DNA from 4 places in the Mycoplana sp. ABR4_002 genome. Region 1 is predicted to be linked to each of the others. Evidence: predicted binding sites of a transcription regulator. Region 1 holds the regulator's gene; each other region holds the start of a gene.

Region 1 (7,844 bases):
TCCACTGCGCGATCCAGCCCACGGTGCGGGCGAGCGCGAACAGCACGGTGAACATGGTGGTGGGGAAACCCAGCGCCTTCAGCGTGATGCCGGAGTAGAAGTCGATGTTCGGATAGAGCTTCTTCTCGACGAAGTACTCGTCGGTCAGGGCGATCCGCTCCAGTTCCATCGCCACCTCGAGCATCGGGTCATCCTTGATGCCGAGCTCGCCCAGAACCTCGTGCGTCGTCTTCTGCATGATGCGGGCGCGCGGGTCGTAGTTCTTGTAGACACGGTGGCCGAAGCCCATCAGGCGGAACGGGTCGTTCTTGTCCTTGGCACGGGCGACGAACTCCGAAATCCGGTCCGGCGTGCCGATCTCGGCCAGCATGTTGAGCGCGGCTTCGTTGGCGCCGCCATGGGCCGGGCCCCAGAGGCAGGCGATGCCGGCGGCGATGCAGGCGAAGGGATTGGCGCCCGAGGAACCGGCCAGGCGAACCGTCGAGGTCGAGGCGTTCTGCTCGTGGTCGGCATGGAGGATGAAGATGCGGTCCATCGCCCGGGACAGGACCGGGTTGACGACATATTCTTCGCACGGCACGGCAAAGCACATGCGCAGGAAGTTGGAGGCGTAGTCGAGGTCGTTCTTCGGGTAAACGAAGGGCTGGCCGATGTGGTACTTGTAGGCCATCGCCGCGATCGTCGGCATCTTCGCGATCATGCGCAGCGACGCAACCATGCGCTGATGCGGATCGGTGATGTCGGTGGAGTCGTGATAGAAGGCCGAGAGCGCGCCGACGCAGCCGCACATTACAGCCATCGGATGCGCGTCGCGGCGGAAGCCGGTGAAGAAACGGCTCATCTGCTCGTGCACCATCGTGTGGTGCGTGACGCGATAGTCGAAGTCGTCCTTCTGGGCCTTCGTCGGCAGTTCGCCGTAGAGCAGGAGGTAGCACACTTCGAGGAAGTCGCCATGTTCAGCGAGCTGCTCGATCGGGTAGCCGCGGTGCAGCAGGACGCCTTCGTCGCCGTCGATATAGGTGATCTTCGACTCGCACGAGGCCGTTGAGGTGAAGCCGGGGTCGTAGGTGAACGTATTGGTTTGCTTGTAGAGCGTGCCGATGTCGACCACGGACGGACCGATTGTCCCGGATCGCAATGGCAATTCCACCTTGTTGTCACCGACCGTGACTTCCGCGCTCTTGCCCGTCATGAGGACCTCCATTCGCTGTAGGGTGGCACAGCTGTGCCAATATTGGGGCGTCCGCCTTGCTAGCCCATCCGCGACGCCCTGCCAACCTAGACCAAAGGTACGTTTGTGCGCTGCAAAACCAGACATTCCGGCATTGCAATATCTACTGTTCCTCGCCAGTTGCAAGCAACCTATGCGCGAGGATCCAGAATTGTGGAGGTGGCATCCTTTCTCAGAGCGGACGAATCCTGATCCCGGATATCCGATTGCAAATCTAAATCACAAGTTGCAGTATGGTGCTGTCGCGTGGATACGGTCGGTCCCATGGGGGAGGGGAGCAGCACCAAAGTCGAAAGGGCAGCCGCCATGGCGGCGCGGCTGCGTGTGGAGGCTGGTCCGGCCGGCCTGCTCACCAGGATCCTGTTGCCTGCGAAGCGAGTGGTTAGCCGCGGGATGGCCTCCTTCCGTCCGGCGACCCTCGCCGCCGTCTGGGAGATCGAGCGCGACCACGGCTTCGCCTTCCTGCTCGTTCCTGTCTTCATCGGAGCGGGCGCCTGGTGCTGGTATGTCGTGCCGCACGATCCGCCGCCCTGGCCGCTGCATTCGATGCTCGCCGCAACCGGGGCGGTGGCGCTTTGCCAGCGCCATCGCTCCGGGTTCGGCTCATTTGCGGCGCGCTGCATGTTCTTTCTGCTGCTGGGCATGGCACTGGCGGCATTCGAGAGCTGGCGGCTGTCGACTGTCCTGCTGGATCAGGCCGTGACGACGACGATCGACGGGCGCGTCCTCGCGCGCGAGGCCGACGACCGGGGGCGGATGCGCTACCGGGTCGCCGTGCGGTCAACGCGCGAGCCGGTGCTGCGCCGGCCACCCGAGGTCGTCAACGTGATCGCGCGCAGCCCGCACGACCCGATTCCGATCGGCGGAGGAATCGCCGGACGCGTGCGCATCGGCCCACCATCCGGGCCGGCGCTCCCCGGCCTCAACGACTTCGCCTTCGACGCCTACATGGCCGGCACCGGGGCCGTCGGCTTCTTTTACGGGAAGCCTGAAACGACGCCGCTGGACCGGCCGACCGGCCGGTCGTACTTGAGGCAGGCGCATGGCCTGGTCGCCACCTGGAGAGCTGCCATCACGCAGCACATCCGGGACAGCATCCCGGGCGATGCGGGCGCGATCGCTGCCGCGCTGGTGACAGCCGAGCAAAGGGGGATCAGTCCCGCCACCATCGAAGCGCTACGGCAGGCGGGGCTGGCGCATGTGCTGGCGATTTCCGGGCTGAACATGGTGCTGGCCGCCGGCACCTTCCTGGTCGGTGCCCGGCTGGCCCTCGCCGCCGTCCCCGGCCTGGCGGAATGCTTTCCCGTCAAGAAGGTTGCCGCCGTGGGCGGACTGGTCATGGTCAGCCTCTATATCCTGGTCTCCGGCGGCGCGGTGTCGGCCGTGCGCGCCTGGCTGATGATCGTGGTCATGCTGGTGGCCGTCATGCTCGACCGGACCGCGATCAGCCTGCGCAACCTCGCACTCTCGGCCGTCCTCATCCTGACGGTGACGCCGTCCGCGGTCACCGGGCCGGGCTTTCAGATGTCGTATGCGGCGACCCTCGGGCTGGTCGCCGGCTATGCGGCCTGGCGCGATCGCCGGCCCCTCGGCGACAGCTCGCGACCGGCCCGCCGCTGGGGCCCGTCGGCGATCGCGACGTGGTTCCTCGGCGGCGTGATGCTGTCTTCGTTGATCGGTAGCGCGGCGACCCTGATCTACTCCGTCGGGCACTTCCACCGGATCCCGGCCTACGGGCTGGCTGGCAACCTGCTCGCCATGCCGGTCATTTCCGTGGTGATCATGCCGATGGCGGTCGTGGCCATGCTGCTGATGCCTCTCCGCCTCGACGCCGTGCCGCTGGCGATCATGGGTTGGGGAATCGACCGCGTCATCGGTCTGGCTGGCTGGGTTGCCGGTTGGGGTGGCGAACTGCTTACCGGACGGCTTCCACCGCTGGCTTTCGCGCTGGTCGCCGCCGGCGGCGGTTTGATCTGCCTGTTCCGGTCGCGGCTGGCTTTGCTGGCGGTCGCACCGCTGGCGATCGGCGCCGGGGTCGCGCTTTGCGGACGCCCGGAACCGGCGGCTCAACTGCTCGTTTCGGAGGACGGGAGGCTCGTCGCGCTCGTGTGGGCGGGTGAGGTGGCCACAAACCGCCCGCGGCCGCCGGTGTTCATCTACGACCAGTGGCGACGCGCGCTTCGCCTCGGCGACCACCGCCCGCCGGCCTTGCAGAAGGCGGGGGAGCGAACGGTCTCCGGTGCGCAACGCTCCGGCGACGGGCGCAGCGACAACGACAGTCCGCGCGAAACGGGTGGACGCCCGGACCGGATAGGGGACGCCATTGCCCCTGGCCGGCAAGTGATGACCGGCGGGGGCGCGGCAACAGCGGCGAACGCGGACCTGCGCGCGGCGCTTGCCGTTGCGACCAGAGAGCGGCGATTCGTTTGCCGTCGGGGGGAATGGTGCGCCGGCGTTGCGCAGGCGGGCTGGCGCGTCATTGCCCTCGAGGATCCGGTCCATCTCGGCAGCGCCTGTGACGCCGCCGACTTCGTCGTGGCCCCCCAGCACCTGCGCACCGGCGCCTGCCGGTCGGGGGCCCTGCTGATCACGGCTCGCAGCCTGCGCCGGACCGGTGCGCTTGAAATCGCACCGGTGACCGATCCGTCAGGCGTGATCGGCTACAATGTTCGCACCGCGGTGACGACTCTCGGGCGTCCCTGGAGCCGCCACCGGCTGTATGACTGGCGGTCGAATACGTTCGAAACGCCCGCGGCAGCGCCGATCACTGATACCGGCGGATGAGTCCGACCAGCTTGCCCTGGATCTTGACCCGGTCGGGTCCGAAGATGCGCGTCTCATAGGCCGGGTTGGCAGCCTCGAGCGCGATCGAGGCGCCCTTGCGGCGGTAACGCTTCAACGTTGCCTCCTCGTCGTCGACGAGGGCGACGACGATCTCGCCGGGATTGGCCGCGCTGACGTTGCGGATGATGACGGTATCACCGTCGAGGATGCCGGCCTCGATCATCGAATCACCGCGAACCTCGAGAGCGTAGTGTTCTCCGGCGCCGAGCATCTCCATCGGCACGGCGATATCGTGGGTGTTGTTCTGGATCGCCGAAATCGGCACGCCGGCCGCGATGCGACCCATCACAGGCACCGACACGGAGCTTTCCACGCCGGCAGCGGCCGTTGTGGCCGGGGCAGGGGCCGGCTTGCCGAGGCTGCCCTCGATGACCGAGGGCGAAAACCCGCGACGCCCTGCAGGGCTTGGCGAATAGGCCTCGGGCAGCTTGATCACCTCGAGCGCTCGGGCGCGATTGGGGAGCCGGCGGATGAAGCCCCGCTCCTCCAGTGCCGTGATCAGCCGATGGATACCGGATTTCGAGGCGAGATCGAGGGCGTCCTTCATCTCGTCGAAGGACGGCGGGATCCCGGTCTCCTTCATCCGCTCGTGGATGAAAAGAAGCAGTTCCTGTTGCTTGCGGGTCAGCATTGGCTTTTCACCCAGAATCGAAACAAATCCAGAACGGACACTATCTGTTCCCAATGTGTTCCGCAAGTGGATAAAATTTCGTGAACACGGCGTGAAGTTATTGCCGCAGCGCGGTTTTCTTTGCGCAGGCCGGCCCGGCGAAGGCGCCGCAGGTCGGCGCCTTGACCGGGCCGATTGCCCGCTTGGAGGAGGCCGGATGCCTACCGCGGGCAGGCGGCGACGTAGCGCCGGCCATAACGGTCGCGGTAGTAGCATTGGCCAGGCTGGCCGGCCACATTTCCGATCACCGCCCCGGATACACCGCCGATCGCCGCGCCGATCGCCGCTCCGCGAACGTCGTTGGTGATCGCGCCGCCGACGATTGCGCCGGTCGCGGCACCAATGCCTGCACCCTTTTCGGTCGGGGTGCAGCCCGCCGCGGCAATCCCGAGCAGAACGAGCAAAATGGAAATCCTGATCATGCGCTTTCCTTCCTCTCTCGTTGGCAGTTAATCACGCCGGCCCGACGCGGCCCGAGCTTGGTAACGTGGTCGCGGTCCCGCTCGACCACAGCCAGCGCCACGCTCTTGCGGCGTGGCTGTGCGCGGACCCTTTGAAGATATAGGGCGGAGAAGGGGAGGACCTAGGGCGGGTGGGCGCAAATTGTCGTTGTCTGGCTGCAGCTTGGCCGGCGTGCCATTTGCCGGCGCGCATCGTCCCATGGCCGGGTAGGGCCAGGGGTAGTCCTTGATCGGATGCGTCGGCGCGACTATGGGCGTATTATCGGACGCGGCGTCGCGCCGACGAGTGGAAGAATTTCATGGACGAACGTGCCAAGCTGGACCTGACGGACGAGGGCCAGACCGGATCCTCCTCGGTCGGATCGCGGTTGCCACGGACCGTGAATCTGGCGCTCCAGGGCGGGGGCGCGCACGGGGCGTTTACCTGGGGCGTGCTCGATCGATTGCTGGATGAGCGCGACCTGTCCTACGAGGGCATCGTTGCGACCAGTGCCGGCGCCATGAACGCGGTCGTGCTGGCCTACGGGCTGGCGGACGGCGGTCGGCCCGGAGCGCAACAGGCGCTCGAGGCCTTCTGGCGCCGGATCAGCCAAGCGGCCGCCTTCAGTCCGTTGCAGCCGAGCCTGCTCGACCGGATGACGGGGTCGAAGACGCTCGACCATTCGCCCGCCTTCGTCCTGTTCGACATGGTGACGCGGCTGCTGTCGCCCTACCAGTTCAACCCGCTGAACTACAATCCGCTGCGCTCCGTGCTGGAGGAGTCGATCGACCTCGATGCGATCCGCAGGTCGCGCTGCTCGATCAAGCTGAACGTTTGCGCGACCAACGTGCGCTCCGGCAAGGTCAAGGTATTCTCGAACGACGAGATCTCGATCGACGCCGTTTTGGCCTCGGCCTGCCTGCCATTTCTGTTCCAGGCGGTCGAAATCGACGGCGAAGCCTACTGGGACGGCGGCTACATGGGCAATCCCGCCATCTACCCGCTGATCTACGGCTGCGAGACGCCGGATGTGCTGGTGGTGCACATCAATCCGCTCGAGCGGTCGGAGCTGCCGCGCAGTGCGACAGAGATCCTGAACAGAATCAACGAGATCAGCTTCAACTCCTCGCTGATGCGGGAGATGCGGGCGATCGCCTTCGTCACCGACCTGATCGAGTCGGAGGCCGGCAAGGCGCTTGGCCTGAAACGCATCTTCGTCCACAGCATCTCCGACGACGAAACGATGCGGGGTCTCAGCGCCTCGAGCAAGCTCAACGCCGACTGGAGCGCGCTGCTGGACCTGCGCGACCGCGGCCGGCAGTGCGCGGACGACTGGCTGGCGGGCAACTACGACGCGATCGGCAAGCGTTCGACAGTCGATATCCGCGCCCGCTACCTGTAGGGCGCCAGGTTCATGCATCATGCGATGCTCCGCCGGAGGAAGGGCTTCGGGCGGCGACGTTGGCAATTTCGTAACCGTCGGCAACCATAGTCGGCGCCATATTCAGAAAGTCATTTTTCAACATTGCTTTGATGTCGGCATGGACAAGTCCTACCTGCTTTCCGCAATTCTCCCGGTTATTTCCACAACCCTGTCGATCACGTTCCTCGCGCTCTGGCACCGCCAGCGGCAGCGGCTCTATGTCTTCAACTGGTTCCTGGCCTATGGCTGCGCCGCGGTCGGATCGTCTCTCGACATCGCGCGAATCCTGATCGACAACGCCGCGCCGGTCTCGGTTGCGGCGAACATGTTTCTCGTCGGGGTCGCATTCTTTGCGGTTCGCGGGGCGATCCTTCGCCATACCGGCCGGACATGCGATCGCATTCTCGTGCCGATCTACCTGGTGACGAGCATCGGGGGTGTGTGGCTTGGCGTCGTGGCACCGAGCATCGTGGGGCGCGGACTCGTATCCAGTGCGGGGGCGGCCATCATGTTCCTGCTCGCCGTACGGGTCATGGCGAGGCGGGCGGAAGCCGACAGGCTGGACCGCCTGACGATTGCGACGTTCGCCGTCTCGGCCGTGGTGCTGCTGGCGCGGCCGATGATCTCCTATCTCTACGAGGGGCCGCTGCAGGAGGAAGCACAGATTGCCGGCTCATTCTGGATCGTCTCGTTCAAGCTGTTCGCGATGCTGTCCTGGTTCGCCACGGCCCTGCTTTTTCTGCTGCGAATCACGACGGACCTGATGAAGGAACTCGCCGAACAGTCTCTCACCGATCCCTTGACGGGCATCGCCAACCGTCGTGGGCTGTTCGCCGCGGCCGGTCGGTTGCTCGAGAATGCCGGCCCGTCTCGCCCGGCTGTCCTGATGCTGTTCGACATCGATCATTTCAAGGCGATCAACGACAGTTACGGGCACGGGGTGGGCGACGCGGTGATAAAGGGACTCGCCGATGTCCTGCGTAGGGCCTCGCACGACACGGGATGCGCTATTGGACGGCTCGGCGGGGAAGAATTTGTCGCGGTCCTGCCTTCCGTGCCGCTGGTTGCGGCGACGGCCTTTGCCGACGAACTGAGAAAGGCCTTCGCCGCCGGATCCTATCATGGCGTGCCGCCCTCGCATGCCGTGTCGGTCAGCATCGGCATTGCCGAGCACGTCGGGGGCGAAAACGTCGAAGCGTTGATGGGACGTGCCGACGAAGCCCTGTATGCGGCCA
Region 2 (7,844 bases), 1.1 Mb from region 1:
GCCCGGCCGCGGGTGCAGGGGCGTGACTTCAAGGCCGCCGAAGCGACGGCCGCAGGCGTCGATGATCAGGGCGATCGATTCCGGCCGCGCGATCAGGGAAAGCTGTCCGCCGGGTCTCATGATGGCACCGGCCGTGCGGGTCCATTGCTCGAACAGCCCGGCGGCCATGGCGTGCGCCTCGGCCTTGAGCGGGTGCGGCGTGCGGCGGTCGCTGGCGTCGTTGAACGGCGGATTCATGATCACGTGGTCCTGCACCTCGTCCGCAAGACCGGCATCGAGGCGGGCCCGGCCGGTCAGGGTGACGTCCGCCTCGATGATCTCGACCCGTCGCGCCAGGTCGCCGTTCTCCGCCAGCGCCAGGCTCTTGCGCGCATAGGCCGCCATGATCGGCGAGCGCTCCACCAGCAGCACCCGCGCGCCCTCGATGCGGGCGGCCACGGCCAGTCCCGCCGCGCCGGCGCCGGCGCCGAGGTCGGCGACCCGCAGCGCCCCCTCGCCGGCCACCAGCGCTGCCAGCAGCATCGCGTCCATGCCGGAGCGATGGCCGCCGCCCTTCGGCTGAACGAGATGGAAGCGGCCGCGATGGAAGGCGTCGACCGTGTCGGTCGCGGCGCTGCCCGGCGCGGTCAAGGCCGCAACTCCGCGCCGAGCCCGGCATCGGTCAGGATGCGCCGCGCCTGGTCCTCGCGATCGGCCTCCACCAGCAGGCGGCGCGGCAGCATGCCGAGCGATCCCTCGAGGATGCTCATGCCCTGGTCGGCGATGAGGCAATGGATGCCGGCATCCTTCATCAGGCTCTCGGCGAAAGAGAGCAGGACGGCGTCGTTGGTGCGGATCAGTTCGATCATTCGTTTTCCAGCTATTATTTGATCAGGCGGGTCAATTCGCCTCTTGCTCCCGCAAGCCCCCCTTTCTATTGTCCCGCGACGGAATTGAACAGGAGTCCAGGCATTTGGGCGTGGTGATATCGCTTGACGAAGGTAAAAACAAACTGGCGTCGGTAAAGCCGCTGGTGGACCTGACAAAGGCCGACATGGAGCGCGTCAACCAGCTGATCCTGTCGAAGGCCGGTTCCGACGTGCAGATGATTCCGGAAGTCGCCAACCACCTGATCTCCTCGGGCGGCAAGCGCCTGCGGCCGATGCTGACGCTCGCTGCCGCCGCAATGTTCGGATACGAGGGCGACCATCACGTCAAGCTCGCAACCAGCGTCGAGTTCATGCACACCGCAACGCTGCTGCATGACGACGTCGTCGACGAGAGCGACCTGCGCCGCGGCAAGTCGACGGCGCGGATGATCTGGGGCAACCAGGCAAGCGTGCTCGTCGGCGACTTCCTGCTCGGCCAGGCCTTCAAGATGATGGTCGAGGTCGGCTCGCTCGAAGCGCTGGACGTGCTCTCCTCCGCGGCGACCGTGATCGCCGAGGGCGAGGTCCTGCAGCTCTCGGTCGCCAAGAACATGGAGACGACCGAGGACGATTACCTCGAAGTCATCCGCGCCAAGACCGCGGCGCTGTTTGCCGCCGCCGCCGAGGTCGGGCCGATCGTCGCCAATGCCGGCCGGTCGGAGCGCAATGCGCTGAGATCCTACGGCATGAACCTCGGGCTCGCCTTCCAGCTGGTCGACGACGCGCTCGACTATGGCGGCAAGGCCGCCGATCTCGGCAAGAACGTCGGCGACGACTTCCGCGAGGGCAAGATCACCCTGCCGGTGATCCTCGCCTGGCGGCGCGGGACGGCCGAGGACCGCGCCTTCTGGCGCCAGGCGATCGAGGGCGGCGAAAGCGGCGATGCCAACCTCGATCGGGCGATGGCGCTGATCACCCGGTACGGCGGCCTGTCGGACACGATTGCGCGGGCGCAGCACTACGGCACGATTGCCCGGGACGCGCTCGCCCCGCTGCCTGAAAGCCCGTGGAAGGCGGCCTTGCTGGAAGTCATCGACTTCTGCATTTCGCGCGTCAGCTGATCTCGCGGCCTATCGGTGAGCGCGCAGGAAATTCTTGCCGCTCCGTGCCAAAAAAGCCATTCTCTCACGTCATGGGTCCGGCTGTTCCGGACCGAACCAGATGGGCCGGCGGCCGCGCCCGTCGCCCAGAAATGAAAGGCATCTGCATGCGGCATTCCCTGATCGCCCGGCTTCTTTCGGGCGCCGCCATCGTCGCCGGACTCGCCTTTGCGGGTCTTCCGGCCGCCTTTGCCGAAGAAGCTCCGGCCACGACGAGCGAGGAGGAAAGCTTCGACCCGCAGAGCGTGGGCAGCTTCTCCGGCGCCTATCTGGCCGCCCGCACCGCCGATGTCGACAAGGACTACGATACCGCCATCGCGCTCTACCGCATCGTGCTGCAATACGACCCGACCAACATCGAGGTCAAAGAGCGGCTGATGATCACGCTTCTGATGAACGGCCAGTTCGACGAGGGCGCCAAGCTGGCCGAGGCGCTGAAGGGCGACGCCGCCGTCGAGCGCATCACGACGGTCGTGCGCGGCGTGGATGCAATCCGCAAGCGCGAATACCGCACCGCGGCGAAGATCCTCGTCTACGACGGCCCCAACGATCTCGACCGGATGATGAACGGGTTGCTGCTCGCCTGGGCGAAGTTCGGCGACGGCAAGACGAAGGAGGCACTCGCCACCATTTCCGACATGAGGGGGCCCGACTGGTTCGGCATCTTCAAGAACTACCACGCCGGCGCGATCGCTGCGGCGGCCGGCGACAAGAGCACCGCACGCCGGCGGCTGAACGACGCCATCCTCGACCGCGACGGCGGAAGCGCGGCCCCCGACACGTTCATGCGCTCGGTGATGGCGCTCGCGCGGCTGGAAGCCCGCGACGGCAACAAGCAGAAGGCGCTGGACGCGATCTCCGTGGGCGAGAACATGATCTCGAACTACGCGCCGCTGAAGGCGCTGCGCGAGAGCATCGAGAACGGCGAGAAGCAGGAACAGCAAGTGCGCACCGCCGCCCAGGGGGCGGCCGCGGTGCTGTTTTCGATCGGCGGCGCGCTGAACCGCGAAGGCGCGGAAGACATTGTTTCGCTCTACCTGCAGATCTCGCGCGCGCTCGATCCGGACAGCGCCGACACGCTGGTGCTGCTCGGCGGCCTTGCCGAGAACCTCGCCAAGCCGGAGCTGGCAATCGAGTTTTACCGCCAGGTTCCGAAAGATTCCCCGATGCGCCGCATTTCCGAGCTGCAGCTCGGCCTGCAGCTGGCCGATCTCGGCAAGGTGGACGAAGCAAAGGCGCACCTGAAAGCGCTGATCGATGCCGACCCGAAGGACCTGCGCAGCTACCTCGCCTATGGCAGCGTCCTCTCCGACGCCAAGGAATACGCGGAAATGGGCGAGGTCTACGACCGCGCCGTGTCGGTGATCGGCAACGTGCCGAACCGGACGCACTGGACGATCTTTTTCCAGCGCGGCATCGCCTACGAGCGCCAGAAGAAATGGGAGCAGGCCGAGCCGAACTTCCGCAAGGCGCTGGAACTCAACCCGGACCAGCCGCAGGTGCTGAACTATCTCGGCTACTCCTGGGTCGACATGAACATCAACCTCGACGAGGGGATGGAGATGATCCGCAAGGCGGTCAGCGTGAAGCCGGACGACGGCTACATCGTCGACTCGCTGGGTTGGGCCTACTATCGCCTCGGACAATACGAGGACGCGGTGGCCGAACTGGAACGCGCCGCCGAGCTGCGCGCCGGCGACCCCACCATCAACGACCACCTCGGCGATGCCTATTGGCGCGTCGGCCGCAAGCTCGAGGCGACGTTCCAGTGGAACCGAGCGCTCGGGCTGAAGCCCGAGGAGGCCGACATCCCGAAGATCATGGAAAAGATCGAGAAGGGATTGCCCGAACTGACCAGCCAGCCGGCCGCCGCCGAGGCCGACGAGGACGGGGAGCCGGCCAAGACCGCGCCGCTGGAGGCCACCGGGCTCGACAAGAAGTCCTGATCGGGCGATGGCGTCGGACCACGGCATCGATGCCTTCGCAGCGAGCGAAGCCGCACCCGCCAAGATCAACCTGGCATTGCATGTCGTCGGTCAGCGCGCCGACGGCTACCATCTGCTCGACATGCTCGTCACCTTCACCCGGTTCGGCGACCGGATCGGCATGGCGTCGGCGTCAGCCGATGCGTTCACGCTGTCGGGCCGGTTTGCCGGGCAGTTGCGTGGCGAAGCGCCCGAGCACAATCTGGTGCTCAGGGCGCGCGACCGCCTTCGCGCAGCGCTCGAGCGCAGCGGCGTCGCAGCGCCGCCCGTCCACCTGCACCTGGAGAAGAACCTGCCGATCGCCTCCGGAATCGGCGGCGGCTCGGCCGATGCGGCTGCGACGCTGCGGGGGCTGCTGCGGCACTGGCGGGCCACGCTCGCGGCGGACGAGCTGGCCAGGCTGGCGCTGCAACTCGGCGCCGACGTGCCGATGTGCCTTACGGCCCGGCCGCTCGTTGCCGGCGGCATCGGCGAACGGATCGCCCCGGTCGACGATCTGCCCTCGTTCGCGATGGTGCTGGTCAATCCGCTCGTCGCCGTTTCGACGCCGGAGATCTTCCGGCGGCTTGCCGACAAGGCCAACCCACCGCTCGACCGGCCAGCGGCCGGCGCCCCCGCACGCAGCTGGCTTGCGGCGATGACGGCGATGCGCAACGATCTCGAAACGCCGGCACGCGCGCTTTGCCCGGAGATCGATGCGGTGATGGCGGCGCTGGCGCAGACGGGCGCCGGGCTGGCGCGGATGTCGGGTTCCGGCGCCACCTGCTTCGGCCTGTTCGCGACCCCAGATGCGGCGCAGCGCGCCGCCGCTGTCCTGCAGGCGGCGCAGCCGGACTGGTTCGTCGTCGCCACCGAGAGCTTCGAAGGAAGGCAGACCCATGGCACGGATTGACGAAAGCCGCCCCTTCATCCCGCTATCGATCGCGGTCCTGACGGTATCGGACACGCGCACCATGGCCGACGACCGCTCGGGCGACACCCTGGTCGAGCGGCTGGAGAAGGCCGGACACCGGCTCGGCGGCCGCGCCATCGTGCCGGACGACAAGGCCGCGATCCGCGCGCAGGTCGAGGCCTGGACCAGGGCACCGGAGATCGACGTCGTGATCACGACCGGCGGGACCGGCTTTACCGGCCGGGACGTGACGCCGGAGGCGCTGGAGCCGCTGTTCGAAAAGAGGATGGACGGGTTTTCCGAGGTGTTCCACCGCCTGTCCTACGACAAGATCGGCACGTCGACGATCCAGTCGCGCGCCACGGGCGGTGTCGCCAACGCGACCTTCATCTTCGTGCTGCCCGGGTCGCCCGGCGCGTGCCGCGACGCCTGGGACGGAATCCTTGCGGCCCAGCTCGACTACCGACACCTGCCCTGCAACTTCGTCGAGATCATGCCGCGCCTGGACGAGCACCTGAAGCGCACGTGACCGGATTGCGGCCGCTCGGGCCGGCACGGGTCGCGATGCAACCGCCGGGACGATCAGGCCCCGACCGCATCGCGCATGGCGCGGATCGCCCAGGCGGGCACGACCTCGGCCGCCAGTTGCCGCGCCGCCGCGCCGGCGGCGATTTCCTCCAGCCCGACGCCGGATCGCGCGAGCGTGCTTGCCTGCTGCCTGGAGAGCAAGAGCCCATGCTCAAGCGGTGCGCGCCGCTTCAGCAGCCGCTGGTGCAAGGGCCGGCGATGGTTGCGCGAGCCGGCGAAACGCGCCGGGCCGCGGTTCGTCGCGACATATTCGGCGACGACCTCGATCCAGCCGCTGAGCGGGCGCGCTCCGGGTTCCAGCAGCAGCAGCCACTCGCCACGCGCCGACATTAGGACGTCCGGCATGTCCCAATTCGGCAGGAACGTGCAGCCGGCGGCGTCGGCGACCGTCGAGGAGCCGTCGTCCGAGCCGTGATCAAGCACGATCACGTCCCGCACCAGCCCCTCGACGGCGCCAGCGACGAGGGCGGACAGGGTCTGCGCCAGTTCGGGCTCGTTGTTTCGGCATTCCATGATGACCGTCAGCATGACGGAGCAATACCGCATTGCAGCACGCAATGCCACTGGCCGCCTGACAAAACCGCGCTTGCAGCAGCGCGCCGCGCCGCCCTACCCGCCCGTTCGGTATCGGCTGGCCCGCCGCCCCCGGTTCGGACAAACGCGGATGGCTTCAATTTTGTTCTTGTATTGTTCTCTTTCGACTGCTAGGAATAAAGTCATTGGAGGGACGAGATTCCCTCGCCGGAGAACCCCGATGACCGAACTGTCCAGTCTCAGGCAGGGTGCACTCGCGCCCGCCAACACGGCCGACATGGCCGATGCCCTGATGGCGCAAACGGGCCTGCGCATCGAGGTGGACCGTCGCCGCGGACGCGGGGCCGGATTGAACTTCTCCGGCCGTTTCGAGCCGCAGGCGCGCGAGAGCTTCGACGACGGGTGGCAGTCGCTGGAGGAGCTTGCGCCGTTCAAGACCGAGGTGCAGGTGGAAAGGCCGCGCAGCGTCATTACCCGCAACGACTCGCCCGACATCCCGTTCGACCGCTCGATCAACCCCTACCGCGGCTGCGAGCACGGCTGCATCTATTGCTTCGCCCGTCCCTCGCACGCCTTCATGGGGCTGTCCGCCGGACTGGACTTCGAGTCGAAGCTCTTCGCCAAGCCGGATGCGCCGAGGCTGCTCGAGCGAGAACTGTCCAAGCCGGGATACCGCCCGCGCCCGATCGCCATCGGCACGAACACCGATCCCTACCAGCCGATCGAGAGGGAATGGGGCATCATGCGCCAGATCCTCGAGGTGCTCGAGGCGGCAAGCCATCCGGTCTCGATCGTCACCAAGTCGGCACTGATCACGCGCGACGTCGACATCCTGTCGCGCATGGCGGCGCGCGGGCTCGCCTGGGTCGGCCTGTCGGTGACGACGCTCGACCGCAAGCTGGCCCGGGCGATGGAGCCGCGGGCGGCGACGCCGGCACGCCGGCTCGAGGCCATGCGCACGCTGTCGGAGGCGGGCGTCCCGGTCAGCGTCATGGCCGCACCTGTCATTCCCGGGCTCAACGATCACGAGATCGAACGGATCCTCGATTCCGGCAAGGCCGCCGGCGCGCAGGAGGCGAGCTACGTGCTGCTGCGCCTGCCGCTCGAGGTCAGCCCACTGTTTCGTGACTGGCTGCTGCGCGAATATCCGGACCGCTACCGCCATGTGATGTCGCTGGTCCGCTCGATGCGCGGCGGCAAGGACTATGACGCCGAGTTCGGCAAGCGGATGAAGGGCGCCGGCCCCTATGCCTGGCAGATCGCCCGGCGCTTCGAACTGGCGGCAAAACGGCTGAAGCTGAACCGCACGCGGCGCAGCCTCTCGACCGACCTGTTCGTCCCGCCGTCCGGCAGCGGCGTGCAGCTGTCGCTGCTTTAGGCGCAGGCGCAACGCCTGGGCCGGAGACGGAAACTGACATGTGGCCGGGAAACACCGGCCCGCCCATTCGACATTGCCCGTCCCCCTCGCAATGTCGTTTTCCCCCGGTGCCGCCTCGCCGGGGGACTTGCAGGGAATCGGTCGGTCGTGCGACGGTCGCCGCATGCCACGCCGCGCGACCACCGATTCCCCCCTTCTCTTCGACCTCCCGGCCGGGCCGGATTTCCTGATGGAACTCGCCGCCCGCAAGGCCGGACAATGGCCGGTCGCCGGCGCGGACGAGGCCGGGCGCGGCCCGCTGGCCGGTCCCGTCGTCGCGGCGGCCGTGATCCTGGACCCGGACCGGATTCCGGACGGCCTGCACGATTCGAAGCAGCTGACCGCCGCAAGGCGGGAGACCTTGTTCGCCCAGATCATCGAAACGGCCATGGTCTCCGTCGCCTCCAGCAGCGCCCGCCG
Region 3 (7,844 bases), 2.0 Mb from region 1:
GGAAATAGGGCTCGTACTGCTTGCGCGCGATCAGCGCCAGCTCATAGGCGAGCCGCTCCTCGACCCCGGCGGGAATGCCGTCGGGATAGCGTCGGGCGCCGCCTTCGCGCACGAGCCGGCGGAGCGTCTCGGCCGGGGTCGCGCCGGCGTCGGACTCGTCCGGGTACTGGTGGCTCAGCTCCCCCAAGTCGAAGGCGAGGCCATGGAAGAAACGCGCGGTGTTGGCGACCGCCTCGGGATGGTCGCGCAGCAGCCGTGCCATCTCGGCCGGGCCCTTCAGCTGCCGCTCGGCATTGGCCTGGCGCTGAAAGCCAAGGTCCTGGATCGGCGTCTTGCGGCGGATCGCGGTGACGACGTCGGCGAGCGGCCGCTGCGCGCTCTCGGCATAGAGCGCGTCGCTGGAGGCGATCGGCCGGACGCGGGCACGCGCGGCAAGCTGCGCCAGCACGGCCAGGTCGTGCCGGTCGAAGCCGTCGCGGCGCGGCACCATCGCCAGAAACAGCCGGTCGCCGGCATGCTCCTGCAAACATGCCAGCAGCGGGCGCAGACGTTCCGGTGCGGGCCGGCCCGGCGCCGGCATGACGATGAGCTGCAGTTCCGCCTGCCAGTGCAGCAGGTCCGCCAGGAACAGGGTGCAGGCACCCTTCTTCGCGCGCAGGTTCCCGGTGCTGAGCAGGCGGCAGAGATGGGCCCAGCCGCGGCGGTTCCTGGGATAGGCGAGGATGTCGGGGGTATCGTCGGCAAAGACGAGCCGGGCGCCAGGCCGGAACGCGCCGTAGCCGTCGAACCGCGCCTTGTTGTGGGCGCGCACTACGCCGGCGACGGTGTTGCGGTCGGCGATGCCGAGCCCGCTCAGGCCGATCCGCCGGGCCGTCGCCACCATGTCCTCGGCCGAGGCGGCCCCCTCCAGGAAGGAGAAATTGGTGCGCGCGCCGAATTCGTGGAAGGCGGGGGCGGCGCTCACGCGAACACCCCGTGGATGAACCAGCGGGGCAGTGCGGCGTCGGCGCCGTAGGCGCCCTCGCGAAAGAGCCAGTAGCGCCGGCCGGCATCATCCTCGACGCGGAAATAGTCGCGGGCCGGCTGGTCCTCGCCGTCGATCCACCATTCGCCGGCGATGCGCTCGGGCCCTTCGGTGCGGGTGATCCGGTGGAAGCTGCGCCGCCAGCGGAAGGTCTTCGGCGCGTCCTCCGGCACGCCGGCGACGGTCTCGACCGGCTCGGGCGGGGCCAGGAGCCGCAAGGGGCGGTCGGACAGGGGCGGCGGCGGTGCGTCCCGGGCGGCGGCGCGCTCGTGCGCGCGGACCGCGGCGAAGGGCGCAAGGATCGCGGCGCGCTCGGGCACATGGCTTTCGGGCAGGGCGACGGCCAGCAGGCCGTCCGGGCCGAAGCGCGCCACCAGCCGGTCGGCGAAGGCAGCGAGCGAGCCGCCTTCGCCGACATCCCCGGAAAAGTCGGCCTGCGCCGCGTCGAAGGCCTCGCTGGCGAGCACGCAGAGCCGGACGATCTCGAAGCCATAGCCGGCATCGAGATCGTCATGCAGCGCCGCGAGGCGCTCGCGAAACAGCCCGGCGATGCGCTCGGGCGCGCGCAGCGGCGTCGATGCCGCAGCGTGGATGCGCAAGACCCGGCCGTCGACCCGGAACAGCAGGAGCGCAAACAGCCGCCCGCCCTCGCCGCGCCGCTCGAGCCCGTCCTTCAGCGTGCCGGCGAGATGATCGGCGAGCGCCAGGATATCGTCCTGCGCCTGCACGGGGTCGAACAGCCGGCGCTCCGCCGACAGCATCGGCACCGGCAGGCGCGGCGACACCGGTTCGTCCTCCAGCCCGAGCGCCTGGTCGAGCCGCAGCAGCGGCAGCTTGCCGAAGCGGCGGGCGAGCGTCGCGCGCGGCAGCGGCAGGAGGTCGCCGACCGTCTTCAGCCCGACCCGGCCGAGCGGCCCGAGCACTGTCTCCGGCAGACGCAGGGCGGCGACCGGCAGGGCGGCGAGCGCCGCCGGCGCCGCCTGCGGTGCGATCACGCCGCCGTCGCCGAAATGGGCGACCGCCCAGGACAGGCCAGGCGAGGACGCAATCGCCCCGCGCGCCTCGATGCCGAGCGCAAACAGCGCCGCGAGCACGCCGTCGAGCAGCGCCTTTTCGCCGCCATGCAGGTGGGCGCAGCCGGTGATGTCGAGATAGAGCCCGTCGTCGCCGTCCAGCGCCACCAGCGGCGTATAGCGGTCGCACCAGTCGGCCAGCGCCTCGAGCAGCGCCCGGTCCGCCGCCGGGTCTGCGCGCAGAACCTCGAGCGCCGGGCAGATGGCGCGCGCCTCCGTCACCCCCTGGCCCTTGCGCAGGCCGAGGCGTTCGGCTTCCCGGTCGAGAAAGGCAAGCCGCATGGCATTGCCGCTGCGGCCGGCGAAGACGACCGGCGGATGGTCAGGACGTTCCCGTGAAAGCCACGACCGCCCCCAGCGCCGTCGCGCCACGCGGTCGGCGGGAAGATAGGGAAACCAGAGGCAGAGGATCCGCTGCGCGCCGCTCGTCTTCGACAGCGGCAGGGCGGGATTGGAGGCGGCGAAAGCGGCGGTCATCGGGGTTCCACTCCAAAAAGACGGCGAGGGGGGCGGCGGTCTTGCTCTTCTCCGGCGTGACGCGGAAGACGACAGCGCCGATGCTGCCGGCCAGCGTCGTCGCGTCCGGCAGCGGGCGCTCGAGCGCCGGGGCCGGATCGACGCGCAGGCGGTGGAGCGCGCTGCTCGCTTCTTCCGCGCCGGCCTGGCGCAGCAGCAGCAGCAGGATGCCGCTGGCACGCGCCCGCACCTGCAGCCGGCGGCTCTCGGTCAGGGCGAATCCGGCGGGGTTGCCGCGGATTTCCAGGATCACGGTGGAAAGGGCCGGCACCGTGAGCGCCGCCTCCGCCGTCCAGAGCGCATCGGCTAGGGTACGCGGCCGGGCGAGCAGGAAACGGGCCGGGTCGAGGCCGTGCTGGCGCAGCCCCGGGCCATAGGGCGTGCCGGCCTCCGCAAGCGCCATCGCCTGGCCGATCCAGAGCGTCGCCCCGCCCCCTTCGGCCTGCGCCTGCCGCAGCGCGGCGAGGGCCAGCGCAAAGCCGCTGGCGGCGCCCATGTCCCGGGTCTGCGCATTGCGGATCTCGACGAGCCCACCCGCGGGAAGCCCGCCGTCAAAGACGGCCTCAAGGCCGGTCGACCCGGCCGGGGTGGCGGCCGGGGGCGGCGGGTCCTTCGGCGGCTCTTGCGCGTCCCATTGCCAGCGGCGCTTGCTGCGGGCGAGGCTGGGGCCGTCGCCGTCCTCGATGCGGGCGATGGCCTCGCGCAGGGCAAAAAGCCGCTCACGCGCCAGGGCAGGCGTTGCCATGACGTTCGTTCCTTTATTTGTTCCTGTTATGTTCTTATGAATTCCAGAACGCCGGAAAAGAGTCAACGGCAATCTGCTCAGGTCCGGTCACAAAGACGCGCGTCCGTGCAACCCTAGCCCTGCCCGCCTGCCCGCCCCGTTTCCGCTGGCCGCTTCTGCCGGATCGAACGGTTTGCGGGGCAGGATGTCCGCTGCCATTCCCGCCGGGAAGGGCGGCCGCGCGGCGGCTAGACCGGCAGCGCCGTCGTGTATTTCACGCTCTTCAGCGCGAAATGCGAGGACGAATTCGCGACCGCCTCGTGGGTGAGGATGCCATGCATGAGCAGACGCTCGTAGTCGCGCACGTCCGCCGCCACGACCCGCAGCAGATAGTCCCATTCGCCGGACATGGAGTAGCATTCGAGCACCTCGTCGTGGCTCTCGACGAAGCGTTCGAAGTCGCGTCGGGCGACGGGGTCGTGGCTCTTCATCCGCACCTGGCAGAAGACGTTCAGCCCGCGGCCGATCGCCTCCGGCTCCACCAGCCGCACGGTCCGGCCGAGCACGCCGGCCGCCTCCAGCGCCTTGATCCTGCGCCAGCACGAGGCGCTCGAGGCGCCGACCTTCTCCGCCAGCGCCGCGTGGCTGAGATCGGCCTGACGCTGCAGCACCTGCAGGATCTGCCGGTCGACGGCGTCAAGCTCGATATCCTTCATTCGCATATCCCCGATATTTGAACCACATGTTTCAATCATAAGGCCTTAAGCCGCCATTCTGAAACGAAATCACACTGTTTCTGTATTATCATTTCGCTTGCAATGCGAGGAGGGCGGCAGATGGCACAGGCAGCGCTGAAACGATTGGTCCGCAACGCGCCGGACGAGACGGTCGACTGGAAGCGCGTCGCCTATCTGGTGCAGCTGTCGCGCGCGCTCGACGAGATGGAAGAGACGCGGCTGGTGCCGGAGAAGAAGGTGCTCTACCAGTTCTCCGCCCGCGGCCACGACATGGCGCAGGTGCTGCTCGGCTGCAGGCTGACGGACCGGCATGACGCCGCCTGCGGCTATTACCGCTCCCGCCCGCTGCTGCTGGCGCTCGGGGTCGACCCGGCCGAGGCGCTGGGCTCGGCGATGGCCCGGGCCGGCGGCTATTCGGACGGGCGCGACATCGGCGTCGTGTTCAACTTCCCCAACCGCAACGGCGCCTCGGCGCTGCCGATGTGCGGCGGCGTCGGAACGCAGTACACGCCCACGGCCGGCTGGGCGCAGGCGATCGAATACCACCGCACGGTGTTGAAGGAGCCGGCCTACGACCGCGCCATCGGCGTCGTGCTCGGCGGTGACGGCTCGGTCGCCTCCAACGGCTTCTGGTCGGCCCTGACGATCGCCACCACGCAGACCCTGCCGATGCTGTTCTACGTCGAGGACAACGGCTACGGCATCTCGGTGCCGTCGACGGCGCAGACGCCGGGCGGCAACATTGCCGCCAACCTTTCGAGCTGGGGCAATCTTGCCGTGTTCGACGGCGACGGCACCGACCCGGCCGAGGCGGCGCGGCTGACGGCGGAGGCGGTCGAGTTCGTGCGCGAGAACCGCGCGCCGGCGCTCCTGCGCCTCACCGTCCCGCGGCTGGAAGGCCACAGCTTCCAGGACACCCAGGCCTACAAGAGCGAGACCGTCGTGCGGGCCGAATGGGCGCGCGACCCGCTGCCGCGGCTGAAGGACTATCTAGTCCCGGCCGTCATGAGCGCGGCCGAATGGCAGGCCTGCGCCGCCGAGGCGGCGTCCGCCGCCGAAACCGCCCGCGCGGCCGCCGAGGCGCGGCCGGTCGCCGATCCCGGCACCGTCGCGCGCCACGTCTTCTTCGACGGCGAGATGCAGGTGATGGGCGGGCAGCACAGCCTCGGCTATGCCGCGCCGGACACGACCGACACGCCCGGCGGCGACGGCCAGCGCATCAACATGGTCACGGCGATCCGCCGCACGCTCGACCACGAACTGTCCGTCAACGAACGCGTCGTCCTGTTTGGCGAGGACATCGGCCCGAAGGGCGGCGTGCATGCGGTCACGCTCGGCCTGCAGGAGAAGTTCGGCAGCGACCGCGTGTTCGACACCTCGCTGTCGGAGGAGGGCATCGTCGGCCGCGCCGTCGGCATGGCGCTGGCCGGCCTCGTGCCGGTGCCGGAGATCCAATTCCGCAAGTATGCCGAGCCGGCCAGCGAGCAGATCAACGACTGCGGCACCATCCGCTGGCGCACCAACAACCGCTTCGCCGCCCCGATCGTGCTGCGCATGCCCGGCGGCTTCTTCAAGTGCGGCGACCCCTGGCACAGCCAGACCAACGAGGTCGCGTTCGTCCACCAGCCGGGCTGGCGCGTGGCCGTGCCGTCCAATGCCGAGGACGCGGTCGGGCTGTTGCGCACCGCGCTGCGCGGCAACGACCCGGTGATCTTCTTCGAGCACCGCGCCATGCTCGACCACCCCTGGGCGCGCCGGGCCTATCCCGGCGACGGCTTCGCCCTGCCGTTCGGCAAGGCCCGCACCACCCGCAGCGGCGATGCCATCACCATCGTCACCTGGGGGGCGATGGTGCCGCGCTGCGAGGCGGCGGCCGAAGGCCTGTCCGCCGACGTGATCGACCTGCGCACGCTCGTGCCATGGGACCGGGCGGCGGTGCTGTCGTCGGTGCGGCGCACCCGCCGCTGCCTGATCGTGCACGAGGACCTCGGCACCGCCGGCTTCGGTGCGGAGATCGCGGCGGTCGTTGCCGACGAGGCCTTCATCGACCTCGACGCACCGGTCTCGCGGCTGACGATGCCGGACATCCCCAGCCCGCACAATCCGGTGCTGCTCGACTGGGCCGTGCCCTCGGTCGAGCGCATCCGCGACAAGATCGTCTCGCTGGTGGAGTTCTGAGCATGGCCGTGCTGATGGATGTTCTCGCCCCGCTCGAGCAGGAAGGAACGAAGGCGGTCGTGCGCGCCTGGCTGAAGAAGCCGGGCGAGGCGGTCGCCGCCGACGACCCGCTGGTGGAGCTGGAAACGGACAAGGTGACGCAGGAGGTGCCGGCGCCGGGCGCCGGCGTGCTGGCGGAGATTTTACTCGAGAGCGGCGAGAACGCCGGTCCCGGCGCGGTGCTGGGGCGCATCCGCACCGAGGCGAAGGTCCGTGACGCACCGCCGGCCGCACGTCCGGCCGCCGCGGTGACGCCGGCGGTGCCGGACATCATGCGCTATTCGCCGGCGGTGCGCCATGCCGCGCTGCAATACGGCATCGATCCGGCCACCGTTACCGGCTCCGGCAAGAACGGGCGGGTGACGCGCAGCGATATCGAGGCGGCGTTCGCCGACCGCGCGAAGACCGAGAAAGCCGAGGCCGCGACCAGCGCGACAGGGATCGCCGAGGCAGTGGCCGGACGGACCGAGGTCCCGTCCGCACCGTCCCGCCCGCTCCCCTTGACGCCGCCGGATCGGCCGGGCGAAGGCGGCAGCCGCGCGGTGCCGCACACGCCGATGCGGCTTGCAATCGCCGAGAACATGCTGAATTCGGTCACGGTCGCCCCGCATGTGACGGCGGTGTTCGAGGCCGACTTCAGCGCGATCATGCGACACCGCGAGCAGAACAGGGCCAGGCTCGCGGGCGAGGGCATCAGCCTTTCCTACACCGCCTACGTCGTTGCCGCCGCCGTTGCCGCCATGCGCGCCGTGCCGGAGATCAACAGCCGCTGGCATGCCGATCACCTGGAGATGTTCGGCGATGTCAACATCGGCGTCGGCACCGCGCTCGGCGACAAGGGGCTGGTCGTACCGGTCATCCGCCGCGTGCAGGACCTGTCGCTTGCCGGTATCGCCGCACGGCTGCAGGACATCACCGGCCGCGCCCGCAGCGGTGCGCTGAAGCCCGAGGACATGCGCGGCGGCACCTTCACCATCTCCAATCATGGCGTGTCGGGCTCGCTGTTCGCCTCGCCGATCATCATCAGCCAGCCGCAGACCGCCATCCTCGGCGTCGGCAAGCTCGAAAAGCGCGTCGTCGTGCGCGAGGTCGACGGCGCCGACGCGATCCAGGTGCGGCCGATGGCCTATGTGTCGCTGACGATCGACCACCGAGCGGTCGACGGCCACCAGACCAACCTGTGGCTGTCCCACTTCGTCGAGGCGCTGGAAACCTGGCCGGCGTGAGCGCTCCGGCGGCGAGCCGGCCGTCAACAAGGCATGGATTGCCTGCAGGACGCCAACTTGGCCGGAAATGCCAAACCGCGCCGCTTTCGCCTCGCTAGACTTGTGGCGTGCCCGGGCCGGTGTTCCCGAGCGTACCAACAAGTCCAGAGGGAAATCACCATGCCGAAATTGTTCAAGCATTGCGCGGGCCGGCTGCTGGCGGCCGCCGTGACCACCGCCGCGGGCAGCGGCGCGGCCCTGTCGCATCCGCTCGACGGTCTCTCCCCCGCCGAGATCACCGCCGTCGTCCAGATCCTCAAGGAGGACGGCAAGACCGACGCCGACAGC
Region 4 (7,844 bases), 240 kb from region 1:
CGTGACCGACACTTTTGCTGAACTCGTGGTGAAAGAACTCTTTGCCGGCAAAGCCGTGATTGCCGATCACGTAGGCGCCGCAGGCCATGGCCTCGGCGGCCGGCAGCCCGAATCCCTCCTGATCAGCGAAGGCGAGGAAAATCCGGCAGGTCCTCAGTTCCTCAGCGACCCGCTCATGCGCCAGTCCATCCAGGGCCACGACCTGCCAATTGCGAAGAAGCCTGCGAGCGCTTAGCGCTTCCAGCACTTGCCGGGCGTCGTCCTTACGGCGCCGCGGCATGTAGCCAATCCGATGGGGGCGCTGACCGACGTGATTGGCATTGAAGATGCGTTCATCGATCCCGAGGTGGATCCGACTCACATAGGTGCGGGGATAGGCAAACTTCAGCATGGACTGGTTGTGCTTGGAAACGGTCAGGAAACCGAGCATGTTCCGGCGGGTAGCCTCATGTTCCAGTTCAAGCCCGGATATCCGTTGCCATGTGAGATGGGCATTCTGGTTGAATATGATGAACGGAAGCCCCTCTGGAATTCTCCTAAGGTAGTCACAGTCGACCTCCGGCACCACCAGAAGATCCGCGCCACATAGGATCGTGGTGGACAGATAGGAGATGACGCTTTTGTTTGCGAACCAATCACATCTGAACCCAGGCTTGTGATGCAGGACCGCGCTGGAGATGCCAGCCTCGTTGAGTAGGTCCACATGTCGATAGATGACTCTAATCCCTCCTGATGGGCGGTTGTGGTCCGGGCACAGAAAGTAGACCCTTTGCCCCCCACGGCCAACCTTCTGGAACCGCAGCTGGAAACGAGCGCGCGAAAGAGCCTCAGTCTTGACAAGGAGTTGTCGAAAAAAATCGTGCGCGCCACGCATGCAATACTCCCGAAGAAGATATCAAACGCCTACGCTTTCTTGCCGCAAAATTAAGTGACCGACGATATACTGAATAGGACATAACGGTCAACCATAAATTGAAATTTTATCTCCGATTATATACATTATGAACGTATATCTCTTTCAATCCACGGTTCTTTAAATACATTAAACGCAACAATGATCGGCCCCGTCACCTTACATTACCAATCCATCATATGCCGATGCACTTAGCGCCAAAGATGACACTGGCAGGAAGTACCTCTTGCCCTACAGTGATGCAACCATAGAGCCCCTTTCGCCAGATCCGGGACTGCCTTGTCGGCATGATCTTTTGGGCGGAATCGGCGCGTTGGCTGGCCGCCTGTCGATCACTCCGCTGGAAAATCGCGCCGCGGCGTGACGTTTGGCTCAGACAGCGTTGCGGATGCCGTTGCCGCCAGGAGCGGCCGCGTGTGGCTCGGCGCCTCACGTCCGATCGAGGAAATCTTCAGCGGGTGTGGTGGAATGGCAGACGCAAGGAGCTTAAAAGCCTGCCGGCGCCCTCCAAAGGCGTGTACCGGTTCAAGACCGGCCAGCCGCCAGGTCGCCTCTCAGGGGTCGGCATCCATCGCCATCCGGCCGGTCACCGTGTGGATGGCGATGAAATAGAACACCGGAACCGGGCCTTCGGACGGGTGTCTGGGCGGCTTGAAGGCACCCGGCTCCCACCAGTTGCAGTGCTTCTCCAGCAGCGACCAGGCGTGCATATGCTCGGCGTGGCCGCGTGCAGTGTCGGGCAGTTCATGGAATTGACCGAACACAACCGCGCTCTTCCAGTTGCGGACGCCCGCGACCAGGTCGAGCTGGAGGCAGACCTTTGGATTTTCCCGCATCCAGTCGATCTTCTGCCCGGGCATGGAGAAGCTGTAGATCCGGTTCTCGGACAGGACGTACAGGATCGGCACGATGTAAGGCTGGCCGGCCCGAGCGCAGGCGAGGCGCGCCACGCGCTGCTCCGAAAAGAGCTGCAGGCACTGTTCGTAGGTCATCTCGCGGACAATCATCGCGCGCCTCCTCCCGTCGCCCGAACGCCATCGTTGCGCTGCCCGCCCTCAAGTCGGCCTCCGGAACGGCTGGTGCCGCGCGTTAACCCGCTCTCGCGCGCCGGCCCCCCTGCGGCGGATGCAGCACGCCGCCCGCCGATCGGATCGGCGGACCGCCGGCCAATCCGTAGATTGCACCTCTGGGGGCCCGTTGGAAAGATGCCGCGCGACGGGCGGGCGCGGCCTATTGGTTCCTGCCGCCCCGCGGCTGCCGGTCACACCACTTCGACGTCGATCACGCCCGGCGCCGAGCGCAGGGCGGCGGCAATCTCCGGCGAGATGCGATAGCGCTCGTTCAGCTCGACCTCGATCTCGCGCTGGCCGTTGTCCTTGATGACGATGAAGGAGACGAGACCGTCGCCCCTGGCGTTCAGGTGGGCGGCGATCGAGCGCAGCGGGCCGGAATCGCGGACATAGACGCGCAGCGCCTTCTGCTGCTGCAGCGCCTCCTCCTCGAGCGAGCGCAGCGTCTGGATCCGAAGGCCGATCCCTTCCGGACGCTCCTCGGCCTGGACCGTCATCACCAGCGACTTTCCCGGTTCGAGCAGGTCACGATACTGGTGCAGCATCTCCGAAAACAGCACCGCCTCGAACTGGCCGGAGGCATCGGAGAAGGCGACGATGCCCATCTTGTTGCCGGTGCGGGTCTTGCGCTCCTGCTTCGAGGTCACAGTGCCGGCCAGGCGGCCGGCGGTCGCGCCCTGCTTCACCGCGACGGCGAAGTCGGCGAAGTTCTGCACCCGCATCTTGGCGAGCATGGCATTGTAGGTGTCGAGGGGATGGGCCGAGAGGTAGAAGCCGAGCACCTGGAACTCGCGGTGCAGTTTTTCCGAAGCGAGCCACGGCGCGTAGGTCGGCAGCGTGATCGTCTCCGGACCGGTGGCGGCCCCGGCGCCGAACATGTCGCTCTGGCCGCTGGTCTTGTTCTCCTGGGCGCGCTGGGCGTAGCCGAGCAGCCGGTCGAGCGCCGCGACCAGCCCGGCCCGGTCATGGCCGAAGCAATCGAAGGCGCCGGCACAGATCAGGCTTTCGAACACGCGCCGGTTCACCTGCTTCGGATCGATGCGCAGGCAGAAGTCTTCCAGACTCTCGAACGGGCGGTCGCCGCGCACCCCGACGATGTGCTGCACGGCCGCCTCGCCGACGCCCTTGATCGCCGCCAGCGCATAGTAGATGCAGCGCTCGCCGGTCTCGAAATGGGCGTAGGAGGTCTGGACCGACGGCGGGACGACCTTGATGCCGAGCCGTGCGGCGTCCTGGCGGAAGTCGTTCAGCTTGTCCGTATTGGACATGTCGTAGGTCATCGAGGCGGCGAGGAACTCGACCGGGTAGTGCGCCTTCAGGTAGGCGGTCTGGTAGGAGACGATGGCGTAGGCGGCCGCGTGCGACTTGTTGAAGCCGTAGTTGGCGAACTTGGCGAGCAGGTCGAAGATCAGGTCAGACTGCGGCTTGGACACGCCGTTCTTCACCGCGCCGTCGACGAAGCGGGCGCGCTGCTTGTCCATCTCCTCCTTGATCTTCTTGCCCATGGCGCGGCGCAGCAGGTCGGCTTCGCCGAGCGAATAGCCCGACAGGACCTGGGCGATCTGCATCACCTGCTCCTGGTAGACGATGACGCCCTGCGTCTCCTTCAGGAGATGGTCGATCATCGGATGGATCGACTCGATCTCCTCCTCGCCGTGCTTGCGGGCGTTGTAGACCGGAATGTTCTCCATCGGCCCCGGGCGGTAGAGCGCCACCAGGGCGATGATGTCCTCGATGCAGTCGGGGCGCATGCCGATCAGCGCCTTGCGCATGCCGGCACTTTCCACCTGGAACACGCCGACCGTCTCGCCGCGCGACAGCATCTCGTAGGTCAGCCGGTCGTCGAGCGGCAGGCTGCCGAGGTCGATCTCGATGCCGCGCTTGCGGGCGAAGTCGACCGCCGTCTTCAGCACGGTCAGGGTCTTCAGGCCGAGGAAGTCGAACTTCACCAGGCCGGCCTGCTCGACCCACTTCATGTTGAACTGGGTGACCGGCATGTCGGAGCGCGGATCGCGGTACATCGGCACCAGTTGCGACAACGGCCGGTCGCCGATGACGATGCCGGCGGCGTGGGTCGAGGCGTGGCGGTAGAGCCCCTCGATCTTCTGGGCGATGTCGAGCAGGCGGGCGACGACCGGCTCCTTCTCCGCCTCCTCCTGCAGCTTCGGCTCCTCCTCGATCGCCTTGGACAGCGGCGTCGGATTGGCCGGATTGTTCGGCACCAGCTTGCAGATCTTGTCGACCTGGCCGTAGGGCATCTCGAGCACGCGGCCGACGTCGCGCAGCGCCGCGCGCGCCTGCAGCGAACCGAAGGTGATGATCTGCGCCACTTGCTCGCGGCCGTATTTGCGCTGGACGTAGCGGATCACCTCCTCGCGCCGGTCCTGGCAGAAGTCGATGTCGAAGTCCGGCATCGACACGCGCTCCGGATTGAGGAAGCGCTCGAACAGCAGCGAAAAGCGCAGCGGGTCGACGTCGGTGATCGTCAGCGCGTAGGCGACAAGCGAGCCCGCGCCCGAGCCGCGTCCCGGGCCGACCGGAATGTTCTGCTGCTTGGCCCACTTGATGAAGTCGGCAACGATCAGGAAGTAACCCGGGAATTTCATGCGCTCGATGACGCCGAGCTCGAAGTCGAGCCGTTCGCGATAGTCCTGCTCGCTGTAGCCCGGCGAACGCCCGAGCGCGGCTAGGCGCGATTCAAGCCCCTCGACCGCCTGACGGCGCAGTTCGGCCGCCTCCGCCCGCTCCGCCTCCTCCGGATCGGCGGACGCGCCGGTGAAGCGCGGCAGGATCGGCGCGCGGGTCTTCAGCACGAACGAGCAGCGCCGCGCGATCTCGACGGTGTTGTCGAGCGCCTCGGGCAGGTCGGCAAACAGCGCCGCCATCGCCGCGCGGCTCTTCAGGTAGTGGTCGGGCGACAGCCGGAAGCGGTTGTCGTCCGAGACCATGGCGTTGTGCGCAACGGCCATCAGCGCGTCGTGCGCCTCGTAATCGTCGGGCGCAGGAAAGAACGGCTCGTTGGTCGCCACCAGCGGCAGGTCGTTCGCGTAGGCAAGCTCGACCATCCGCCGCTCGTGCCGGCGATCATAGCCGGCGTGCCGCTGCAACTCGACATAGAGCCGGTCGCCGAACAGGCGCTTCAGCTCCTGCAGCCGCGCCTCGGCCAGCGCCGGCTGCCCGGCGGCGAGGGCCATATCGACCGGCCCGGTCGACGCCCCCGTCAGCGCGATCAGCCCGTCGGTGCCGTCCTGAAGCCAGGCGCGGAGCATGTGGATCGCGTGGGCGCCGCCGCCCTCACCCTCCAGATAGGCGCGGCTGACGAGGTCCACCAGCCGCACATAGCCGGCATCGGTGGCCGCCAGCAGCACCAGCGAGGGCAGCCTCGTCAGCGCCTGCGCCGGGGTGCGGCGCTCGCCCTCGGCCTCGTCCTGCATGTCGATCGACAGCTGGCACCCGATCAGCGGCTGGATTCCGTCCGCCACCGCCTTCTGCGAAAACTCCAGCGCGGCAAACAGGTTGTTGGTGTCGGTGATGGCGATCGCCGGCTGCTCGTCGCTGACGGCCTTGCCGAGGATCTTCTTGATCGGCAGGGCACCCTCGAGCAACGAATAGGCCGAATGGACACGAAGATGCACGAACTGCACCCCCCCCGCCGTCCCCTGACCCGTCACTGCTGCCGCTTCCGCCATCGCCGTCACCTTTCACTCGCGGCAGAAAGGATAAGCGGATTCGCACGGAGAAAGTCCAGAGCGACACCTGGCCTTGCGCAAACTTTCCCCGCCTGCATCGCAAGGGCGGGAAACGTTGCCGGCCGGTACCGGGGCTAAAGCCCCAGGGCAAGCACCGAGAGACTGGCGATGAACATCGTAATGGAGGCAAAAGCTGCAAATTCGCGGATGAAGTCGGTCATTTCAGGCTCCCTTTCCGATTATGTTTTTATTTTGTTCTATTTTTGTTCCTGCGTCAACCCACTTGCAACCCCACGCCGATTTTCTATCCTGATGACCGGTCACGCCCGGGAAAGTCGCCATGAAGATCGCGCCAGCGTCCCTAGCCTTCCTGCTGATGTCGCCGCCGGCCGGGGCTGGAGATTTTCCCGCCGAGCGGATCGTCGCGGCGGCCGCCGGGGACTGGAACGGCGACGGGCATGCCGACCTGGCCGTGATCGCCAGGCCTGCGGCGGACAGCGACGAAGACAACGGCCTCTACATCTATCTCACCGATCCGGATGAGGCCCGCCTGAAGCTGGTCGTCTCGGCCCCGGACAGCGTCTGGGGCAACCTTGTGATGTTCGGGCAGGAGCCAGCCGTTACCGCCCTTGCCAGCGGCTCCATCAGGCTGACGTCGCAGAACAGCTCGATCGGCCGCGATCGCTGGCACCAGGCGCTGACGATCGCCTATCGCGACGGCCAGTTCCTCGTCGCCGGCTACAACTATTCGTCCTATGACACGCTCGACAACGACAATTCGACGAACTGCGATCTGAACCTGCTCACCGGCAAGGGCACGGCGAACGGCAAGCCCGTCGCAGCCAAGGCGGCGAGGATCACGCTCGAGGCGTGGCGCGACGCCATAGGCCGGGAAGCCTGCGGCCTTGATGCCGGCTGACCGGGGGGCAGGCGTTCGCCCATCGGACACAAGATGCGGCAGGACGGACGGGATGGGGGCCGCTTAGCCGAAATCGCGCAGCTTGCCGTCCTCGATCGTCACCCTTCGGTCCATCAGCGAGGCCAGCTCGTGGTTGTGGGTGGCGATCAGCGCCGCCAGTCCGGACTGGCGGACCAGCGCTTCCAGCGCCTCGAACACATAGCCGGCCGTCTCCGGATCGAGGTTGCCGGTCGGCTCGTCGGCGAGAAGCACGAGCGGGGCGTTGGCGACGGCACGGGCGATCGCCACGCGCTGCTGCTCTCCCCCCGAAAGCTCGGCCGGCCGGTGGTCGGCGCGATGGCCGATGCGCATGTAGTCCAGCAACTGCTTCGCCCGCTCCTGCGCGTCCGCCTTGCCGAGACCGGCAATCAGCTGCGGCATCATGATGTTCTCCAGGGCGGAGAACTCCGGCAGCAGGTGATGGAACTGGTAAACGAAGCCGATCTCGTTGCGGCGGATGGCGGTGCGCTGATCGTCGCCCAGCGCCGCGCAGGACTTGCCGTTGACGATGACGTCACCGCCATCGGGCTTTTCCAGCAGGCCGGCGACATGCAGGAGCGTCGACTTTCCGGTTCCCGACGGTGCCACGAGGGCGACGGTCTCGCCGCCATGAAGGGTGAAGTCCGCCCCCTTGAGGATGGACAGGACCGTCTCCCCCTGGCCGTAATGGCGCTCCACGCCGGATAGCTGCAATGCCACGCGCGCTTTCATCGATCGCTTCTACCTATTCGTATCGCAGGGCCTGGACGGGATCGAGCCTCGACGCCCGCCAGGCAGGAAAGATCGTGGCCAGGAACGACAACGCCAGCGCCATCACGACGATCGAGACCGTCTCGCCGACGTTCATGTCGGCCGGCAGCTGGCTGAGGAAGTAGAGCTCCGGATCGAACAGCGTCTGACCCGACAGCCAGGAGAAGAACTGCCGGATCGACTCCACGTTCAGGCAGACCACGACGCCGAGGACGACGCCGGCGATCGTGCCGACCGTGCCGATCGCCGCCCCGGTCATGAAGAAGATCCGCATGATCGCGCCCGAGGTCGCCCCCATCGTCCGCAGGATCGCGATGTCGCTCCCCTTGTCCTTCACCAGCATGATCAGGCCGGAGATGATGTTGAGCGCCGCGACCAGCACGATCAGCGTCAGGATCATGAACATCACGTTGCGCTCGACCTCAAGCGCGGAAAAGAAGGTGCGGTTGCGCTGGCGCCAGTCG

What was found. Region 1 encodes LexA, which represses DNA repair genes until DNA is damaged. Its sites were predicted from a motif close to TGTTCNNNNTGTGTTCNG; they were not measured.
Region 2: a site for LexA is predicted at 6,151-6,168, ahead of ACXAGF_RS04440 (PA0069 family radical SAM protein). Genes of this name have one in related genera too.
Region 3: a site for LexA is predicted at 3,377-3,394, ahead of ACXAGF_RS19395 (ImuA family protein). Genes of this name have one in related genera too.
Region 4: a site for LexA is predicted at 5,926-5,943, ahead of ACXAGF_RS08685 (FG-GAP repeat protein). Genes of this name have one in related genera too.

What each region holds. Positions count from the first base shown of each region.
Region 1 covers NZ_JBSWVO010000001.1:2,025,452-2,033,295, reverse strand. The annotation lists gene gltA (citrate synthase) at 1-1,192, opposite strand, end outside; gene ACXAGF_RS09870 (ComEC/Rec2 family competence protein) at 1,625-4,015, shown strand; gene lexA (transcriptional repressor LexA) at 3,996-4,706, opposite strand; gene ACXAGF_RS09860 (YMGG-like glycine zipper-containing protein) at 4,907-5,167, opposite strand; gene ACXAGF_RS09855 (patatin-like phospholipase family protein) at 5,506-6,588, shown strand; gene ACXAGF_RS09850 (GGDEF domain-containing protein) at 6,728-7,844, shown strand, end outside.
Region 2 covers NZ_JBSWVO010000001.1:935,692-943,535, reverse strand. The annotation lists gene ACXAGF_RS04475 (tRNA1(Val) (adenine(37)-N6)-methyltransferase) at 1-630, opposite strand, end outside; gene ACXAGF_RS04470 (putative signal transducing protein) at 627-848, opposite strand; gene ACXAGF_RS04465 (polyprenyl synthetase family protein) at 953-1,969, shown strand; gene ACXAGF_RS04460 (tetratricopeptide repeat protein) at 2,116-3,954, shown strand; gene ACXAGF_RS04455 (4-(cytidine 5'-diphospho)-2-C-methyl-D-erythritol kinase) at 3,962-4,885, shown strand; gene moaB (molybdenum cofactor biosynthesis protein B) at 4,872-5,414, shown strand; gene ACXAGF_RS04445 (glycosyltransferase family protein) at 5,468-6,001, opposite strand; gene ACXAGF_RS04440 (PA0069 family radical SAM protein) at 6,228-7,385, shown strand; gene ACXAGF_RS04435 (ribonuclease HII) at 7,549-7,844, shown strand, end outside.
Region 3 covers NZ_JBSWVO010000001.1:4,073,740-4,081,583, reverse strand. The annotation lists gene ACXAGF_RS19405 (error-prone DNA polymerase) at 1-964, opposite strand, end outside; gene ACXAGF_RS19400 (Y-family DNA polymerase) at 961-2,469, opposite strand; gene ACXAGF_RS19395 (ImuA family protein) at 2,420-3,358, opposite strand; gene ACXAGF_RS19390 (Lrp/AsnC family transcriptional regulator) at 3,586-4,053, opposite strand; gene ACXAGF_RS19385 (transketolase C-terminal domain-containing protein) at 4,174-6,252, shown strand; gene ACXAGF_RS19380 (dihydrolipoamide acetyltransferase family protein) at 6,255-7,517, shown strand; gene ACXAGF_RS19375 (copper amine oxidase) at 7,677-7,844, shown strand, end outside.
Region 4 covers NZ_JBSWVO010000001.1:1,783,687-1,791,530, reverse strand. The annotation lists gene ACXAGF_RS08700 (glycosyltransferase) at 1-874, opposite strand, end outside; gene ACXAGF_RS08695 (pyridoxamine 5'-phosphate oxidase family protein) at 1,468-1,920, opposite strand; gene dnaE (DNA polymerase III subunit alpha) at 2,175-5,672, opposite strand; gene ACXAGF_RS08685 (FG-GAP repeat protein) at 6,013-6,591, shown strand; gene ACXAGF_RS08680 (ABC transporter ATP-binding protein) at 6,655-7,341, opposite strand; gene ACXAGF_RS08675 (lipoprotein-releasing ABC transporter permease subunit) at 7,355-7,844, opposite strand, start outside.